DNA from 3 places in the Streptomyces sp. NPDC096079 genome. Region 2 is predicted to be linked to each of the others. Evidence: riboswitches for the same ligand, from Rfam matches in the RefSeq annotation. Region 2 holds a riboswitch; each other region holds the start of a gene.
The links. A riboswitch is a leader RNA that binds a small molecule or an ion and turns the genes downstream of it on or off. The one in region 2 is predicted to bind cobalamin.

Region 1 (5,590 bases), on a different contig from region 2:
TGCGGACCGTCCGCCGGATGAGCTCGGAGCTGATGAACCGGCTGGGCGCCCGCAGCCGGTTCGAGGCGGGCGTGCGGGCCGCCAAGGAGGGCTGGCTCTGACGAGTCGCTTCCGTTATGCGGACAGGGGTTCCCAGCGGGGGAACAGTCCCCTAGATTTCCCCAGCATTGTCACCGAGGTGATCAGCGAGGGGACGGAATCGCCATGTCAGACGCGCCAGATGCGACACAAGGGAAACAACCGACCATCACGCCCGTGCGCGTGGTGATCGCGCTCTGCCTGATCGCCCCGTTCGTGGCGATGCTCTGGGTGAGCTCCTACGCGAAGACCGAACCGCTCTTCGCGGGCATCCCGTTCTTCTACTGGTACCAGATGCTCTGGGTGCTGATCTCCACGGTCCTCACCATGATCGCCTACCAGCTGTGGCAGCGGGACCAGCGCGCCCGCAAGGGAGGTGACGCGCGATGAAGGACGGCGTGAACGGCGTGGCGCTCGGCGTCTTCGTCTTCTTCTTCCTGGCCGTCACGGTCATGGGCTTCCTGGCCGCGCGCTGGCGCAAGGCCGAGAACGAGCACAGCCTCGACGAATGGGGTCTGGGCGGACGGTCGTTCGGCACCTGGGTGACCTGGTTCCTGCTCGGCGGCGACCTCTACACGGCGTACACCTTCGTCGCCGTCCCCGCGGCCATCTACGCGGCGGGCGCGGCCGGCTTCTTCGCCGTCCCGTACACGATCCTGGTGTACCCGCTGATCTTCACCTTCCTGCCCCGCCTCTGGTCGGTCTCGCACAAGCACGGGTACGTCACCACCTCCGACTTCGTGCGCGGCCGCTTCGGCTCCAAGGGCCTGTCGCTCGCGGTGGCGGTCACCGGCATCCTCGCCACCATGCCGTACATCGCGCTCCAGCTCGTCGGCATCCAGGCCGTCCTGGACGTGATGGGCGTCGGCGGCGGCGAGAACACCCACTGGTTCGTCAAGGACCTGCCGCTGCTCATCGCCTTCGGCGTCCTCGCGGCGTACACGTACTCCTCGGGTCTGCGCGCCCCCGCGCTCATCGCCTTCGTCAAGGACACCCTGATCTACATCGTCATCGCGGTGGCGATCATCTACATCCCGATCAAGCTGGGCGGCTTCGACGAGATCTTCGCCAAGGCGGGCGAGGCGTACGCGACGGTCAACCCGGCCACCGGCAAGCCGAAGGGCGCGCTCGTCCCCGGCGAGGCCGGCCAGTGGACGTACGCGACGCTCGCGCTCGGCTCGGCGCTCGCGCTCTTCATGTACCCGCACTCCATCACGGCGACCCTGTCGTCCCGGAGCCGCGAGGTCATCCGCCGCAACACCACGATCCTGCCGCTGTACTCGCTGATGCTGGGCCTGCTCGCGCTGCTCGGCTTCATGGCGATCGCCGCCGGCATCAAGGTCACGAACGGCCAGCTCGCCATCCCGCAGCTCTTCGAGACCATGTTCCCCGACTGGTTCGCGGGCGTCGCGTTCGCCGCGATCGGCATCGGCGCGCTCGTCCCGGCCGCGATCATGTCGATCGCCGCCGCCAACCTCTTCACCCGCAACATCTACAAGGACTTCATCAAGAAGGACGCGACCCCGGCCCAGGAGACGAAGGTCTCCAAGCTGGTCTCGCTCCTGGTGAAGGTCGGCGCGCTCGTCTTCGTCCTCACCATGGACAAGACGGTCGCGATCAACTTCCAGCTGCTCGGCGGCATCTGGATCCTGCAGACCTTCCCGGCGCTCGTCGGCGGTCTCTTCACCCGCTGGTTCCACCGCTGGGCGCTGCTCGCCGGCTGGGCCGTCGGCATGGTCTACGGCACGGCCGCCGCGTACGGCGTCGCCAGCCCGACCCAGAAGCACTTCGGCGGCTCCTCCGCCGAGATCCCGGGCATCGGGGAGATCGGCTACATCGGCCTCACCGCCTTCGTGCTCAACGTCGTCGTCACGGTCGTCCTGACCTTCGTCCTCAAGGCCGTGAAGGCTCCCGAGGGCGTCGACGAGACCTCCCCCGAGGACTACACGGCGGACGCGGGCGACGCCGGTGTCCGCACCGAGCTCCCGAAGGTCGGCACCTCGACGCACTGACCCACGGACGCGTCACCGGAGGGGCCCGGGAAATCCCGGGCCCCTCCGGCGTGCGCGCGCGGCAGACTGAGACGCATGGACTTCACGATCAGGGCGGTACGGCCCGAGGAGTACGAGGAGCTCGGTGACCTCACCGGGTTCACCTATCTGAATGACGGGCTGCTGCTGCACGGCGAGGACGACTTCTACCTGGACGTGCTCCGCGACACGGCCCGGCGGGCGCGCGAGGCCGAGGTGCTCGTCGCCGCCGACGCCGACGACGGCATCATCGGCGGGGTGACCTTCGCCGCCGGCGGCACCCCCTGGGCCGACATCGCCGTCCCCGGCGAGGCCGAGTTCCGGATGCTCGTGGTCGCCCCGGAAGCCCGCGGCAGGGGCGTCGGAGAGGCGCTCGTCCGCGCCTGCGTGGACCGGGCGCGGGCCCTGCCCGACTGCGCCCGGCTGGTGCTCTCCACGGACGCGAAGATGGTCTCCGCGCACCGGATCTACGAGCGGATGGGCTTCGTCCGCACGCCCGAGCGGGACTGGAACCCGATCCCCGAGCACGCTCTGCGGACGTACGCCCTCGCACTGTAACTCCGGGACCGACACAACATGTGGGGGGTGCTCGAAGGGGCGCCCCCCACATGTATGCTCGTCCTCGCTGTCGACGCAGGGGAATCCGGCGCGAATCCGGAACTGTCCCGCAACGGTGTGCTACGTGCGGATTCGTACGGAGTGAGTCCGAGGACCTGCCGGCAGCCCACCCGGTCCGTCCGTTCCGGGTGCCACAGACGTCCGGGCCTCGCGGAGTGGGCCGGTGGACGCGGCGCGCCCGCGCGTACGGGTGCCCGCCTGCCCGCCTCCCCCGCCCTGGCCCCGAGCCGAGCGAGGGAGAGCCCCCACGTGACCATCGCGCCCGCCGATCCGGCCGCAGCGATCGAGAACGACGGCCCCGGGACCGTACTCCTGCGGACCCTGACCGATCTCACCGCCGACCTCCCGGACACCGACCCCGGCAAGGTCGCCGCCGCCGCGCTCCGCGGCCGCAGCGCCACGTCGGACGAGGCGGAGCTGCGCGAGCTGGCCACCGAGGCCGCCGCCGGCCTGATCTCCGAGGACCCCGCGTACTCCCGGCTCGCCGCCCGGCTCCTCACCCTCACCATCGCCGACGAGGCCGCCGGCCAGGGTGCCGTGTCCTTCTCGGCCTCGGTGGCCGTCGGTCACCGCGAGGGCCTCATCGCCGACCGCACCGCCGAGTTCGTCACGCTGCACGCGGCCCGGCTCGACGCGACGATCGACGCGGCCGGCGACGACCGCTTCGGCTACTTCGGTCTGCGCACCCTCTACTCGCGCTACCTGCTGCGCCACCCGATCACCCGCAAGGTGATCGAGACCCCGCAGCACTTCATGCTGCGCGTCGCCTGCGGCCTCGCCGAGGACGACAGCGTCCGCGCCCTGGACGAGGTGGCCGCCCTGTACGGCCTGATGAGCCGTCTGGACTACCTCCCGTCCTCCCCCACGCTCTTCAACTCCGGCACCCGCCACCCGCAGATGTCGTCCTGCTACCTGCTGGACTCCCCGCAGGACGAGCTGGACTCCATCTACGGCCGCTACCACCAGGTCGCGCGCCTCTCGAAGCACGCGGGCGGCATCGGCCTCTCGTACTCCCGCATCCGCGCCCGCGGTTCGCTGATCCGCGGCACCAACGGGCACTCCAACGGCATCGTGCCGTTCCTGAAGACCCTCGACGCCTCCGTCGCCGCCGTGAACCAGGGCGGCCGCCGCAAGGGCGCCGCCGCGGTCTACCTGGAGACCTGGCACGCGGACATCGAGGAGTTCCTGGAGCTCCGCGACAACACGGGCGAGGACCAGCGCCGCACGCACAACCTGAACCTGGCGCACTGGATCCCGGACGAGTTCATGCGCCGGGTCAACGCCGACGCCGAGTGGTCGCTGTTCTCCCCGGCGGACGTGCCCGAGCTCGTCGACCTGTACGGCGAGGAGTTCGACGCCGCCTACCGCAAGGCCGAGGACGCGGGCCTGGCCCGCAAGACGATGCCGGCCCGCGATCTGTACGGCCGCATGATGCGGACCCTCGCGCAGACCGGCAACGGCTGGATGACGTTCAAGGACGCCTCCAACCGGACCGCGAACCAGACCGCCCTGCCCGGCCGCGTGGTGCACTCCTCGAACCTGTGCACCGAGATCATCGAGGTCACCAACGACGACGAGACCGCGGTGTGCAACCTCGGCTCGGTCAACCTGGGTGCCTTCGTGACCGCTGGGGACATCGACTGGGAGCGCCTGGACGAGACCGTCCGCACGGCCGTCACCTTCCTCGACCGGGTCGTCGACATCAACTTCTACCCGACCGAGCAGGCGGGCCGCTCCAACGGCAAGTGGCGCCCGGTGGGGCTGGGCGCGATGGGCCTCCAGGACGTCTTCTTCCAGCTGAAGCTGCCGTTCGACTCGGCCGAGGCGCGCGCCCTGTCCACCCGGATCGCCGAGCGGATCATGCTCGCCGCGTACGAGGCGTCCGCCGACCTCGCCGAGCGCAGCGGCCCGCTCCCCGCCTGGGAGGAGACCCGCACCGCCCGGGGCGTCCTGCACCCCGACCACTACGACGTGGAGCTGAACTGGCCGGAGCGCTGGGCCGCGCTGCGCGCCCGCATCGCCGCGACCGGCATGCGCAACAGCCTCCTCCTCGCCATCGCCCCGACGGCGACGATCGCCTCCATCGCCGGTGTGTACGAGTGCATCGAGCCGCAGGTCTCCAACCTGTTCAAGCGCGAGACGCTGTCCGGCGAGTTCCTCCAGGTCAACTCGTACCTCGTCGACGAGCTGAAGAAGCTCGGCGTGTGGGACGCGCAGACCCGCGAGGCGCTGCGCGACTCCAACGGCTCGGTGGCCGGCTTCACCTGGGTCCCGGCCGAGGTGCGCGAGCTGTACCGCACGGCCTGGGAGATCCCGCAGCGCGGCCTCATCGACATGGCCGCCGCCCGCACCCCCTTCCTGGACCAGTCGCAGTCCCTGAACCTGTTCATGGAGACGCCGACGATCGGCAAGCTGTCGTCGATGTACGCGTACGCCTGGAAGCAGGGGCTGAAGACGACGTACTACCTGCGCTCCCGCCCGGCGACCCGGATCGCCCGCGCCGCCCAGGCCGCCGCCCCGATCCCCGTCCAGCAGGCGGCCCCCGACACCGACGCGATCGCCTGCTCCCTTGAGAACCCCGAGTCCTGCGAGGCCTGCCAGTAATGAGCTCCACCGAGAAGAAGAACCTCCTGGACCCGGGCTTCGAGCTCACGCTCCGCCCCATGCGCTACCCGGACTTCTACGAGCGCTACCGGGACGCCATCAAGAACACCTGGACCGTGGAGGAGGTCGACCTCCACTCGGACGTCGCCGACCTCGCCAAGCTCACCCCCGGTGAGCAGCACATGATCGGCCGGCTGGTCGCGTTCTTCGCGACGGGCGACTCGATCGTGGCGAACAACCTGGTCCTGACGCTGTACAAG
Region 2 (5,590 bases):
TGGAGGCGGCGAGGGCGGCCGTGGTGGCCAGCGCGCTCAGCCGGTGACGAGTCAGCACAGGAAGGGGCCCTTTCCGGACCGGATGTGAGGCAGGTGAAACGGGGGAACGCCTGTGTGACTCACGAGGTGGGGGCAGGGTTGTCCCCGCCCCCACCTCGGATCTCAGCCGTAGCGCCGAGGGGTCCACGTGATCGTGCGGCCGTCGCCCCGTTCGGCCGTGCGGGTCTGCGAGGAGCCGATCAGCAGGAGGGTGCGCATGTCGACCTCGGAGGGGTCCAGGGTCTTCAGGGTGAGGATCCGGACCGACTGTTCCGGGCCGCCGACGTCGCGGGCGACGACCACCGGCGTCTCCGGAGCGCGGAGTTCCAGGAGGAGGTCGCGGGCGGCGGCCACCTGGTGCGTGCGGGACCTGGAGCCCGGGTTGTAGAGGGCGATGACCAGGTCGGCGGCCGCCGCCGCGCGGAGCCTGGCCTCGATGACGTCCCAGGGCTTGAGGCGGTCGGAGAGGGAGATCGTCGCGTAGTCGTGGCCGAGGGGGGCGCCCGCGGCGGCGGCGGCCGCGTTCGCCGCGGTCACCCCGGGCAGGACCCGTACGGGCACGTCCGCGTAGGCCGGTTCGCAGGCGACCTCCAGGACGGCGGTCGCCATGGCGAAGACGCCCGGGTCGCCGCCGGAGACGACCGCCACCCTGTGCCCGCGCCGCGCGAGGTCGAGGGCGAACTCGGCGCGCTCGGACTCCACCTTGTTGTCGGAGCCGTGGCGGATCTGCCCGGGGCGGAGGACCGGGACGCGGTCGAGGTACGTCGTGTAGCCGACGAGGACGTCGGCGTTGACGAGGGCGCCGCGCGACTCGGGGGTGAGCCAGGGCGCCCCGGCGGGGCCGGTGCCGACGACGGTGACCTCGCCCGTCTCCCGTACGGGGGGCTCCTGGTCGACGCGGGAGGGCAGGACGGCGACGGAGAAGTACGGCACCGAGGACGGGTCCACGTCACTGAGCCTCTCCGTGCGCTCGCCCGTCATGAACGCGCGCTCCACGTACCGCGCGTCCTCCAGGCGGCCCGCCCGCTCCAGCGCCCGCCGCACGGTCGGGAAGGTGCGGCCGAGCTTCATCACGACCGCCGAGTCGGTGCCCGCGAGGCGGGCCGTCAGCTCGTCCTCCGGCAGCGTGCCGGGGATGATCGTGAGGACCTCCTCCGCCTCGCACAGCGGCTCGCCGAGCCGGGCGGCGGCGGCGCTGACCGAGGTCACGCCGGGGATGACGGTGGTGTCGTAGCGGTCGGCGAGCCGCTTGTGCATGTGCTGGTACGAGCCGTAGAAGAGCGGGTCGCCCTCGGCGAGCACGGCGACGGTGCGGCCGGCGTCGAGGTGGGCGGCGAGGCGGGCCGAGGCCTCCTCGTAGAAGTCGTTCAGCGCGCCCCGGTAGCCGCCCGGGTGGTCCGTGGTCTCCACCGTGAGCGGGTACATCAGCCGCTCCTCGACGTGGTTCTCGCGGATGTGCTCGGCGGCGATGGAGCGGGCTATGGACCGGCCGTGGCGGGCCGAGTGGTAGGCGATGACGTCGGCCGAGGCGATGGCCCTGACGGCGGCGACGGTCATCAGGTTCGGGTCGCCGGGGCCGAGGCCGACCCCGTACAGCTTTCCGGTCACGGTCGTCATGCCTGGATCTCCGCTTCGTGGGCGAGGGCGTTGAGCGCGGCGGCCGTCATCGCGCTGCCGCCGCGCCGGCCCCGCACGACCAGGTAGTCGAGGCCGAGGGTGTTCTCGGCCAGGGCGTCCTTGGACTCGGCGGCGCCGATGAAGCCGACGGGGATGCCGAGGACGGCGGCCGGCTTCCCGGCGCCCTTCGCGATCATCTCCAGGAGGTGGAAGAGGGCGGTCGGCGCGTTGCCGATGGCGACGACGGACCCTTCGAGGCGGTCGCGCCACAGTTCGAGGGCGGCGGCGGAGCGGGTGGTGCCGAGTTCGGCGGCGAGACCGGGGACGGCCGGGTCGGACAGGGCGCAGAGGACCTCGTTGTCGGCGGGCAGCCGCTTGCGGGTGACGCCGCTGGCGACCATCTGGGCGTCGCAGAGGATGGGCGCGCCGGCCTGGAGGGCGGCGCGGGCGTTCGCGACGACCCGGGGGGAGTACGCGATGTCCTGCACGAGGTCGGTCATGCCGCAGGCGTGGATCATCCGGACCGCCACCTGGGCGACGTCGGCGGGCAGGTCCGCGAGGTCCGCCTCGGCGCGGATCGTGGCAAAGGACCGGCGGTAGATCTCCGTCCCGTCCTTCTCGTAGTCGAACATCCTGGTGCTCTCGCTCATCTCGTCGTGCGGGCCTTGGTCACTGCTTCGGGCAGGGCGGTACGGGAGGTGGGGACGCCGTCCACCAGGTAGCTGTCGTCGCCGGTGGCGAGGACGTCGACCCAGGTGCCGCGCGGGTGGCCGCAGCGGCGCGCGCAGCCGGAGAAGTGCACGGGCAGCGGGCCCGGGGGCGCGGCGAGGGCGTCCGCCCGGACGTCCGCGAGGGACTTGGCGCAGCCGGGGCGTCCGGTGCAGGCGGTGACCCGGGCGCCGGGCGCGTCGGCGCGGGTGATCAGGCCGTGGGCCTCCAGGGCCGGGAGCGCCCCGGGGGCCGTCACCGCGACCACCCCGCGCCACGGGGTGAGCCGGAGTTCGCCGGCTCCGTCGGTCAGGGCCCGCAGCTGGGCGGCGGTGAGCCGGCCGAGCGGGGCGAGGACGTGCAGGGCGCGGTCGCCGAGCGGCCCCGGCGCGGGCGGCGGGGACACGGCGAGCGCGGGTACGGGTACGGGCTCCGCCGTGATGCCGGCCTCCGCGAGCGCCCCGGCCCAGTCGGGCACGTGCGTCTCGGGCAGCTCGTGCGGGCGCCAGGCCCCGGTCCCGGCGGCCTCGCTCGCGTTCAGGAACGCGAGGGCGGCGGCGAGGGCGGCCCTGACGGCGTCGGCTGCGGCGAGGAGGAAGGCCCGGGAGCCGAGGAGCAGCCGGACGGATCCGTTCCGTCCTGCGATCAAGCTCACATCGCCGCCGAGCCCGGCGACGTCCCCGCGCCCGTCGTCCAGGACGAACAGGAACCGTCCCGAAAGGGACGCCGCCCGCGGCTCGGCGCACAGGGCCGCGTCCAGGTCGCGGGCCCACAACTGCACGTCGGCGTGCCCGAGTCCGTCGAGTCCCGCCCCGGGCGAGGCCACGATGTTGCGGACGCGCTCGTGGGTGGGGGAGGGCAGCAGGCCCGCCCCGGCCAGCAGGGACGCGAGGTCCGCCCCGCAGTCCTCGGAGAGGCCGCGCAGCTCGGCGTTGCCGCGCGAGGTGATGCTGATGCGCCCGTCGCCGAGCGTCTCGGCCGCTCGGGCGAGGACCTCGGCCTGAGGGGGCGTCAGGCGTCCTGCGGGCAGGCGCAGTCGGGCCAGGCGTCCGTCGTCGGCGGGGTGCAGGCGCAGCGCCCCGGGGCAGGCGTCGCCACGGTCCCGTACGCGAACGTCGCCCGGTGCGGGCGTCGGGGGCGGGGTGGGCGGCATGGCGGCGAGCATACCCACGGGGAACCGCCCGGCCACCGGGTGTGATCCGGTCGACCCCGCCGCTCCCTGGGGCCCGCCGACGTCACGATCTAGGATGCAGATCGGCATGGGGTCCCAGGACCCCGGGGAGGAAGCCCGGTGAGAATCCGGCGCGGTCCCGCCACTGTGAGCCCGCACCCGCGGGTGAGTCAGGAACTCCCGTCGTCCATCTGACCACCCGGGGCGCGGACAACCCCGAGGAAGGCCTGAGCTCGCCATGCTCCTGCTGCTGTCGCACTCCGACACCGACCTGCTCAGCGCCCGCGCGGCCGGAGGGCCGGTGGAGTACCGCTTCGCCAATCCCTCCCGGCTCCCCCTCGCCGACCTCCCGGCCCTGCTCGACGGCGTCGACCTGGTCGTCGTCCGGCTCCTCGGCGGCGTCCGCTCCTGGCAGGAGGGCCTGGACACGATCCTGGCCGCCGGGAAGCCGGTCGTCGTGCTCAGCGGCGAACAGGCCCCCGACGCCCAGCTGATGGAGGCCTCCACCGTCCCGGTCGGCGTCGCCACCGAGGCGCACGCCTATCTGGCGCACGGCGGCCCGGCCAACCTGGAGCAGCTGGCCCGCTTCCTCTCCGACACGGTCCTGCTCACCGGCCACGGCTTCGAGGCCCCGGCCGCCGCGCCCACCTGGGGCCCGCTGGAGCGGACCGCGAAGGACACCGACGGCCCGACCGTCGCCGTGCTGTACTACCGCGCCCACCACATGAGCGGGAACACCGCCTTCGTCGACGCCCTGTGCCGGGCGGTCGAGGACGCGGGCGCGCGGGCCCTCCCGCTGTACGTGGCGTCCCTGCGGGCGCCCGAGGCGGAGCTCGTCGAGACGCTGCGCACGGCCGACGCGATCGTCACCACCGTCCTCGCGGCGGGCGGCACCAAGCCGGCCGAGGCGCAGGCCGGCGGCGACGAGGAGGCCTGGGACGCGGGTGCGCTCGCCGCGCTCGACGTGCCGATCCTCCAGGCCCTGTGCCTGACCGGCTCCCGGTCCGCGTGGGAGGAGAACGACGAGGGCCTGTCCCCGCTGGACGCCGCGAGCCAGGTCGCCGTGCCGGAGTTCGACGGCCGCCTCATCACCGTCCCGTTCTCCTTCAAGGAGATCGACGCCGACGGTCTGCCCGCGTACGTCGCCGACGCCGAGCGCGCGGCCCGCGTCGCCGGGATCGCCGTCCGGCACGCCCGGCTCCGCCACATCCCGAACGCCGAGAAGCGGCTGGCGCTCGTCCTCTCCGCGTACCCGACGAAGCACTCCCGCATCGGCAACGCGGTCGGTCTCGACACCCCCGCCTCCGCCGTCTCGCTGCTGCGCCGGCTCATGGCGGAGGGGTACGACTTCGGGCCCGCCGACGACCTCCCCGGTGTCGTCTCCGGAGACGGCGACGAGCTGATCTACGCCCTCATCGAGGCCGGCGGCCACGACCAGGACTGGCTGACCGAGGAGCAGCTCGCGAAGAACCCGGTCCGCATCCCGGCCGCCGACTACAAGCGCTGGTACGCGACGCTGCCCGCCGAGCTCCGCGAGCAGGTCGAGGAGCACTGGGGCCCGGCGCCCGGCGAGATGTTCCTCGACCGGTCCCGCAACCCGGAGGGCGACATCGTCCTCGCCGCCCTGCGGCGCGGGAACCTGCTGGTCCTCATCCAGCCGCCGCGCGGCTTCGGCGAGAACCCGATCGCGATCTACCACGACCCCGATCTCCCGCCGTCCCACCACTACCTGGCCGCCTACCGCTGGATCGCCGCACGCGCCGAGGACGGCGGCTTCGGCGCCGACGCCATGGTCCACCTGGGCAAGCACGGCAACCTGGAGTGGCTGCCCGGCAAGAACGCCGGCCTGTCCGCCGCCTGCGGCCCCGACGCGGCCCTTGGCGACATCCCGCTGATCTACCCGTTCCTGGTCAACGACCCGGGCGAGGGCACCCAGGCCAAGCGGCGCGTCCACGCGACCCTGGTCGACCACCTGGTGCCGCCGATGGCCCGCGCCGACTCGTACGGCGACATCGCGCGCCTGGAGCAGCTGCTCGACGAGTACGCGCAGATCTC
Region 3 (5,590 bases), on a different contig from region 2:
GGCAAGGTCGCGCTGGTGTCCGGCGGCGGGTCCGGGCACGAGCCCCTGCACGCGGGGTTCGTGGGGCCCGGGATGCTCGACGCCGCGTGCCCCGGGGCCGTTTTCACGTCGCCGGTTCCCCAGCAGATGGTGCGTGCCGCGGCCGCCGTCGACAGCGGTGCCGGGGTGCTGTTCATCATCAAGAACTACACCGGCGACGTGCTGAACTTCGAGATGGCGGCGGAGCTCGCCGAGGACGAGGGCATCCAGGTCGCCAAGGTCCTCGTGGACGACGACGTGGCCGTGACGGACAGCCTGTACACCGCCGGCCGGCGCGGCACCGGGGCCACGCTGTTCGTGGAGAAGATCGCGGGCGCCGCCGCCGAGGAGGGCGCCCCGCTGGAGCGGGTGGAGTCGATCGCCCGCCGGGTCGACGAGCGGTCCCGGTCCTTCGGGGTGGCGCTGAGTGCCTGCACGACCCCCGCGAAGGGCAGTCCGACCTTCGATCTCCCGGAGGGGGAGCTGGAGTTGGGCATCGGCATCCACGGCGAGCCGGGCCGGGAGCGGCGGGCCATGATGACCTCCCGGGAGATCGCGGACTTCGCCGTCGACGCCGTCGTCGAGGACCTCCGGCCGTCCGGACCGGTCATCGCCCTCGTCAACGGGATGGGGGCGACACCGCTCCTGGAGCTGTACGGCTTCAACGCGGAGGTGCAGCGGGTGCTCGCCGAGCGGCACGTGCCGGTCGCCCGGACCCTGGTCGGGAACTACGTGACGTCGCTGGACATGGCGGGGTGCTCGGTGACCCTGTGCGAGGTCGACGAGGAGCTGCTGCGCCTGTGGGACGCCCCGGTGCGGACGCCCGCGCTGCGCTGGGGCCGGTGAGCCGGGGATGGGACGAGGGAGCGAGTTCGTGACGGAGACCTTCGACGCCGCCTTCCTGGTGCGCTGGATGACGGCGGTGGCCGAGCTCGTCGACCGCGAGGCGGACCGGCTGACCGAGCTGGACTCGGCGATCGGCGACGCCGACCACGGGGCCAATCTGCGGCGGGGCTTCGCCGCCGTGGCGGACGTCCTCGCGAAGGAGGCGCCGGAGAACCCGGGCGCCGTGCTCATCGCGGCCGGGCGTCAGCTGATCTCCACCGTGGGCGGCGCTTCGGGACCGCTGTACGGGACGCTGCTGCGGCGCGCGGGCAAGGCCCTGGGCGAGGAGGGCGAGGTGACCCGGGAGCGGTTGGCGGAGGCGCTGGGCGCCGGGGTGGCCGCCGTGTCGCAGCTGGGCGGCGCGCAGGTGGGCGACAAGACGATGGTGGACGCGCTCGTGCCGGCCGTGGAGGCGCTGCGGGGCTCGTGCGGGGCGGCGCGGGCCGCCGCCGAGGAGGGCGCCCTCGCGACCGTGCCGCTCCGGGCGCGCAAGGGCAGGGCGAGTTATCTCGGGGAGCGTTCGGTCGGGCATCAGGATCCGGGGGCGACGTCGTCGGCGCTGCTGTTCGCGGCGCTCGCCGACACGGCCGGGGCGGAGGGTGCGGCATGAGCGGGTCCCCCGTGGGCATCGTGCTCGTCTCGCACAGCGCGGCGGTCGCGGCGGCGGTGGCCGAGCTGGCGCGGGGGCTCGCGGGCGGTGGCGACCTGGCGCCGCTGCTGCCCGCGGGCGGCGCGCCGGACGGCGGGTTCGGGACGAGTTCCGAGCTGATCCGCCGGGCGGCGGAGTCCGTCGACCGGGGTGCGGGGGTGGCGCTGCTGGCCGACCTGGGCAGCGCGGTCCTCACCGTGAAGGCGCTGCTCGCCGAGGGCGACGAACTGCCCGAGGGCGCCCGCCTGGTGGACGCGCCGTTCGTCGAGGGAGCGGTCGCCGCGCTGGTGACGGCGAGCGCCGGCGGGGACCTGGACGCGGTGGTGGCGGCGGCCTCGGAGGCGTACTCCTACCGCAAGGAGTGAGCCCGCGCGCCGTGTGCGTGGAGTGAGCGGGGGGCCGCGCCGGGTGGCGACCGTGTTGTGATCCAGCAGGTCAACACACTAATGTCGCAGGGCCTTGGTGTACGGGAAACCGGTGCGGTACCGGTGCGGCCCTCGCCACTGTGATCGGGAGGTCCGGCTCCACCCCCGGGGGGAACACCTCGGGGAAGCCACTGGACCGACGCGGGAGACCGCGGCGGTGTGGGAAGGCGGAGTCGGGCCGTATGACCGTCAGCCAGGAGACCGGCCGGGGTGCGTTGTCCATCCACGAGGTGCTGGAGAGGGTTTCCCCACCATGCATATAGCCGAGGGCTACCTGCCCCCTGTGCACGCCGCGGCCTGGGGCGTCGCGGCCGCTCCGTTCGTCGCCCACGGGGTGCGCGCGCTCACCCGCGAAGTACGGTCGAACCCCGAGTCCACCCTGCTGCTCGGCGCCTCCGGCGCCTTCACGTTCGTCCTGTCGGCACTCAAGTTGCCTTCCGTCACCGGCAGTTGTTCCCATCCGACCGGTACGGGGCTGGGCGCGATCCTGTTCCGGCCGCCGATCATGGCGGTCCTGGGGACGATCACCCTGCTGTTCCAGGCCCTGTTGCTCGCGCACGGGGGGCTCACCACGCTCGGCGCGAACGCCTTCTCGATGGCGATCGTCGGGCCCTGGGCCGGGTACGGGACGTACCGGCTGCTGCGGCGGTTCGGCACGCCGCTGATGGTGGCCGTCTTCTTCGGCGCGTTCGTCGCCGACCTGTCCACGTACTGCGTCACCAGCGTGCAGCTGGCGCTCGCCTTCCCGGACCCCGGCAGCGGTGTGCCCGGCGCGCTGGCCAAGTTCGGCGGGATCTTCGCCGTGACCCAGATTCCGCTGGCGGTGAGCGAGGGCCTGCTCACGGTGCTGGTGATGCGGCTGCTCACGCAGTCCAGCAAGGGCGACCTGATGCGGCTCGGCGTCCTGGGCCGGCCGGCGGCGGAGCGCCAGGAGGAGGTGGCCGCGCGATGAGCCGCAACACGAAGATCAACGCGCTGCTGCTGCTCCTGGTCGCCGCGCTGGCGGTCCTGCCGCTCGCGCTGGGCCTCGGCGACCACAAGGAGGAGCCGTTCACGGGGGCGGACGCGGAGGCGGAGACCGCGATCACGGAGCTCCAGCCGGACTACGAGCCGTGGTTCAGCCCGCTGTACGAGCCGCCCTCCGGTGAGATCGAGTCGGCGCTCTTCGCCCTCCAGGCGGCGCTGGGCGCCGGTGTCCTGGCGTACTACTTCGGTCTCCGTCGCGGCCGCCGGCAGGGCGCGGCCCGCGCGGCGGCGGAGACCGCCGAGTCGGCCGGGGGCTCCGACGCGGCCGGGGCCGCGGGGGCGTCCGAGGCCGGTCCGGGTCCGATCGACGGCACGGGCGCGTAGCCGCCGATGCTGCCGATCGACGCGGCGGCGCACAGCAGTCGCTGGCGCCGCCGCCATCCCGTGGAGAAGGCGGTCCTCGGCTTCGGTCTGACCCTGTGCGCGGTGTCCCTGCCGCCGTGGCCGGGCGCTGTGCTCGTCGCGGCGGCGACGCTCGCGGTGCTGCTCGGCCCGGCCGGTGTGCCGGGCCGTCAGCTGTGGCGGGCCTTCCGCATCCCGCTGGGCTTCTGCGTCACGGGCGCGGTGCCGCTGCTCTTCGAGGTGGGCGGTACGAGGGGGCTGGTGGCCCTGGCGCCCGACGGCCCCGCGCACGCGGGCGAGTTGCTGCTGCGGACCGCCTCGGCCTCCCTGGGGGTGCTGCTCTTCGCCTTCACGACGCCGGTGTCCGACGTGCTGCCCCGGCTCGTCCGGGCGGGCGTGCCGGCGCCGGTGGTGGACGTGGCGCTCGTGATGTACCGGATCATCTTCCTGCTGCTCGACGCGCTGACGAAGATCCGGCAGGCCCAGGCTTCCCGGCTCGGCCACACCACCAGGGCCGCGACCTGGCGTTCGCTCGCCGGGCTCGGCGCGACCGCCTTCGTCCGGGCCTTCGACCGGGCACAGCGCCTGCAGTCGGGGCTCGCCGGGCGCGGCTACGACGGGACGCTGCGGGTCCTGGTGCCGGCCTGCGCGGTGTCCCGGCGGTTCCTCTCGGCGACGGGCGCGCTCCTCGCGGGGCTCGTCGCCCTCACCCTCGTATCGGAAAGGTTCCTTCCGTGACGTCTCCGACCCCCGTCGTGGAGCTGGTGAAGGCGGGTTTCGCCTACGAGGACGGGCCCGCGGTCCTGTCCGGTGTGGACTTCGCCGTGGCGGAGGGGCGGGCGATCGCGCTGCTCGGCCGCAACGGCGGGGGCAAGACGACGCTGCTGCGGCTCCTCAGCGGGGGCCTGCGGTGCGGGAGCGGGGCGCTGCTGCTGGACGGGGCGGAGGTGGCGTACGACCGGAAGGGGCTGACCCGGCTGCGGACCACGGTGCAGCTGGTCGTGCAGGACCCGGACGACCAGCTGTTCGCGGCCTCGGTCGGGCAGGACGTGTCGTTCGGTCCGATGAATCTGGGGCTGCCGGAGGAGGAGGTGCGGCTCCGGGTGCGGGAGGCCCTGGAGGCGCTGGACATCGTGGCCCTGGAGGACCGGCCGACGCATCTGCTGTCGTACGGGCAGCGGAAGCGGGCGGCGATCGCGGGCGCCGTGGCGATGCGTCCCCGGGTGCTGATCATGGACGAGCCGACGGCCGGTCTCGACCCGCACGGGCAGGAGCGGCTGCTCGACGCCCTCGCCCGGCTGCGGGAGGCGGGGACGACGGTGGTGATGGCCACGCACGACGTGGACCTGGCGCTGCGCTGGGCCGACGACGCGGCAGTGCTCTCCCCGGCCGGGCTGCGCACCGGCCCGGTCGCCGAGCTGCTGGCGGATGACGACCTGCTGGCGGCGGCCCGGCTGCGCCGCCCTTGGGGCACCTCGGTGGCCCGTCTTCTGCGGGCGCACGGTCTGCTGGGCGCGGGCGCGGCGGAGCCCCGTACGCCGGAGGAGCTCGACGTGTGGGCCGCCGCCGGGGTGACGGGGCCGGGCCGCCCGGTCTGAGTCCCGGGGCTCTTTGCTACCGAGTAGTAGACATCACTCCCCGATTCTTCTGCAACTAGTTGCAGAAGGCGCGCGGGGTCGCCTAGAACTGAGGTCGACGACCCCTGCGCGAGGAGACGCCCCATGACCCCGTACCCGCACCTGCTGAGCCCGCTCGACCTCGGGTTCACCACCCTGCCCAACCGGGTGATCATGGGCTCCATGCACGTGGGCCTGGAGGAGACCGAGCACGGGTTCGCGCGCATGGCCGCCTTCTACGCCGAGCGCGCCCGTGGCGGCGTCGGCCTCATCGTCACCGGCGGCATCGCGCCCAACGAGGCCGGCCGGCCCTGGGACGGCGGCGCCAAGCTCACCACCGCCGAGGAGGTCGCCGAGCACCGGCTGATCACCGACGCCGTGCACGCCGAGGGCGGCCGGATCGCGATGCAGATCCTGCACTTCGGCCGGTACGCCTACCACCCCGGCCTTGTCGGCCCCAGCCCGATCAAGGCGCCCATCAGCCCCTTCGTGCCCAACGAGCTGACCGACGCCGAGGTCGAGCAGACGGTCGAGGACTACGCGCGCTGCGCCGAGCTCGCCAGGGAGGCCGGGTACGACGGCGTCGAGGTGATGGGTTCCGAGGGCTACCTCATCAACGAGTTCATCGC

Region 1: linked by a shared signal. The riboswitch ahead of ABTY59_RS00110 (ribonucleoside-diphosphate reductase subunit alpha) and the one ahead of cobN (cobaltochelatase subunit CobN) in region 2 are both predicted to bind cobalamin.
Region 3: linked by a shared signal. The riboswitch ahead of ABTY59_RS33105 (energy-coupling factor ABC transporter permease) and the one ahead of cobN (cobaltochelatase subunit CobN) in region 2 are both predicted to bind cobalamin.

What each region holds. Positions count from the first base shown of each region.
Region 1 is NZ_JBEOST010000001.1:19,506-25,095, forward strand. Features, by position in the region: gene ABTY59_RS00090 (LuxR C-terminal-related transcriptional regulator) at 1-101, shown strand, start outside; gene ABTY59_RS00095 (DUF3311 domain-containing protein) at 205-468, shown strand; gene mctP (monocarboxylate uptake permease MctP) at 465-2,090, shown strand; gene ABTY59_RS00105 (GNAT family N-acetyltransferase) at 2,166-2,666, shown strand; cobalamin riboswitch at 2,708-2,843, shown strand; gene ABTY59_RS00110 (ribonucleoside-diphosphate reductase subunit alpha) at 2,976-5,330, shown strand; gene ABTY59_RS00115 (ribonucleotide-diphosphate reductase subunit beta) at 5,330-5,590, shown strand, end outside.
Region 2 is NZ_JBEOST010000003.1:355,230-360,819, forward strand. Features, by position in the region: gene ABTY59_RS09055 (fibronectin type III domain-containing protein) at 1-58, opposite strand, end outside; gene ABTY59_RS09060 (precorrin-2 C(20)-methyltransferase) at 163-1,656, opposite strand; gene ABTY59_RS09065 (precorrin-8X methylmutase) at 1,653-2,306, opposite strand; gene ABTY59_RS09070 (ferredoxin-like domain-containing protein) at 2,303-3,529, opposite strand; cobalamin riboswitch at 3,608-3,735, shown strand; gene cobN (cobaltochelatase subunit CobN) at 3,774-5,590, shown strand, end outside.
Region 3 is NZ_JBEOST010000025.1:92,112-97,701, reverse strand. Features, by position in the region: gene dhaK (dihydroxyacetone kinase subunit DhaK) at 1-864, shown strand, start outside; gene dhaL (dihydroxyacetone kinase subunit DhaL) at 932-1,513, shown strand; gene ABTY59_RS33110 (PTS-dependent dihydroxyacetone kinase phosphotransferase subunit DhaM) at 1,510-1,917, shown strand; cobalamin riboswitch at 1,996-2,201, shown strand; gene ABTY59_RS33105 (energy-coupling factor ABC transporter permease) at 2,231-2,929, shown strand; gene ABTY59_RS33100 (energy-coupling factor ABC transporter substrate-binding protein) at 2,926-3,327, shown strand; gene cbiQ (cobalt ECF transporter T component CbiQ) at 3,334-4,083, shown strand; gene ABTY59_RS33090 (ATP-binding cassette domain-containing protein) at 4,080-4,943, shown strand; gene ABTY59_RS33085 (FAD-dependent oxidoreductase) at 5,067-5,590, shown strand, end outside.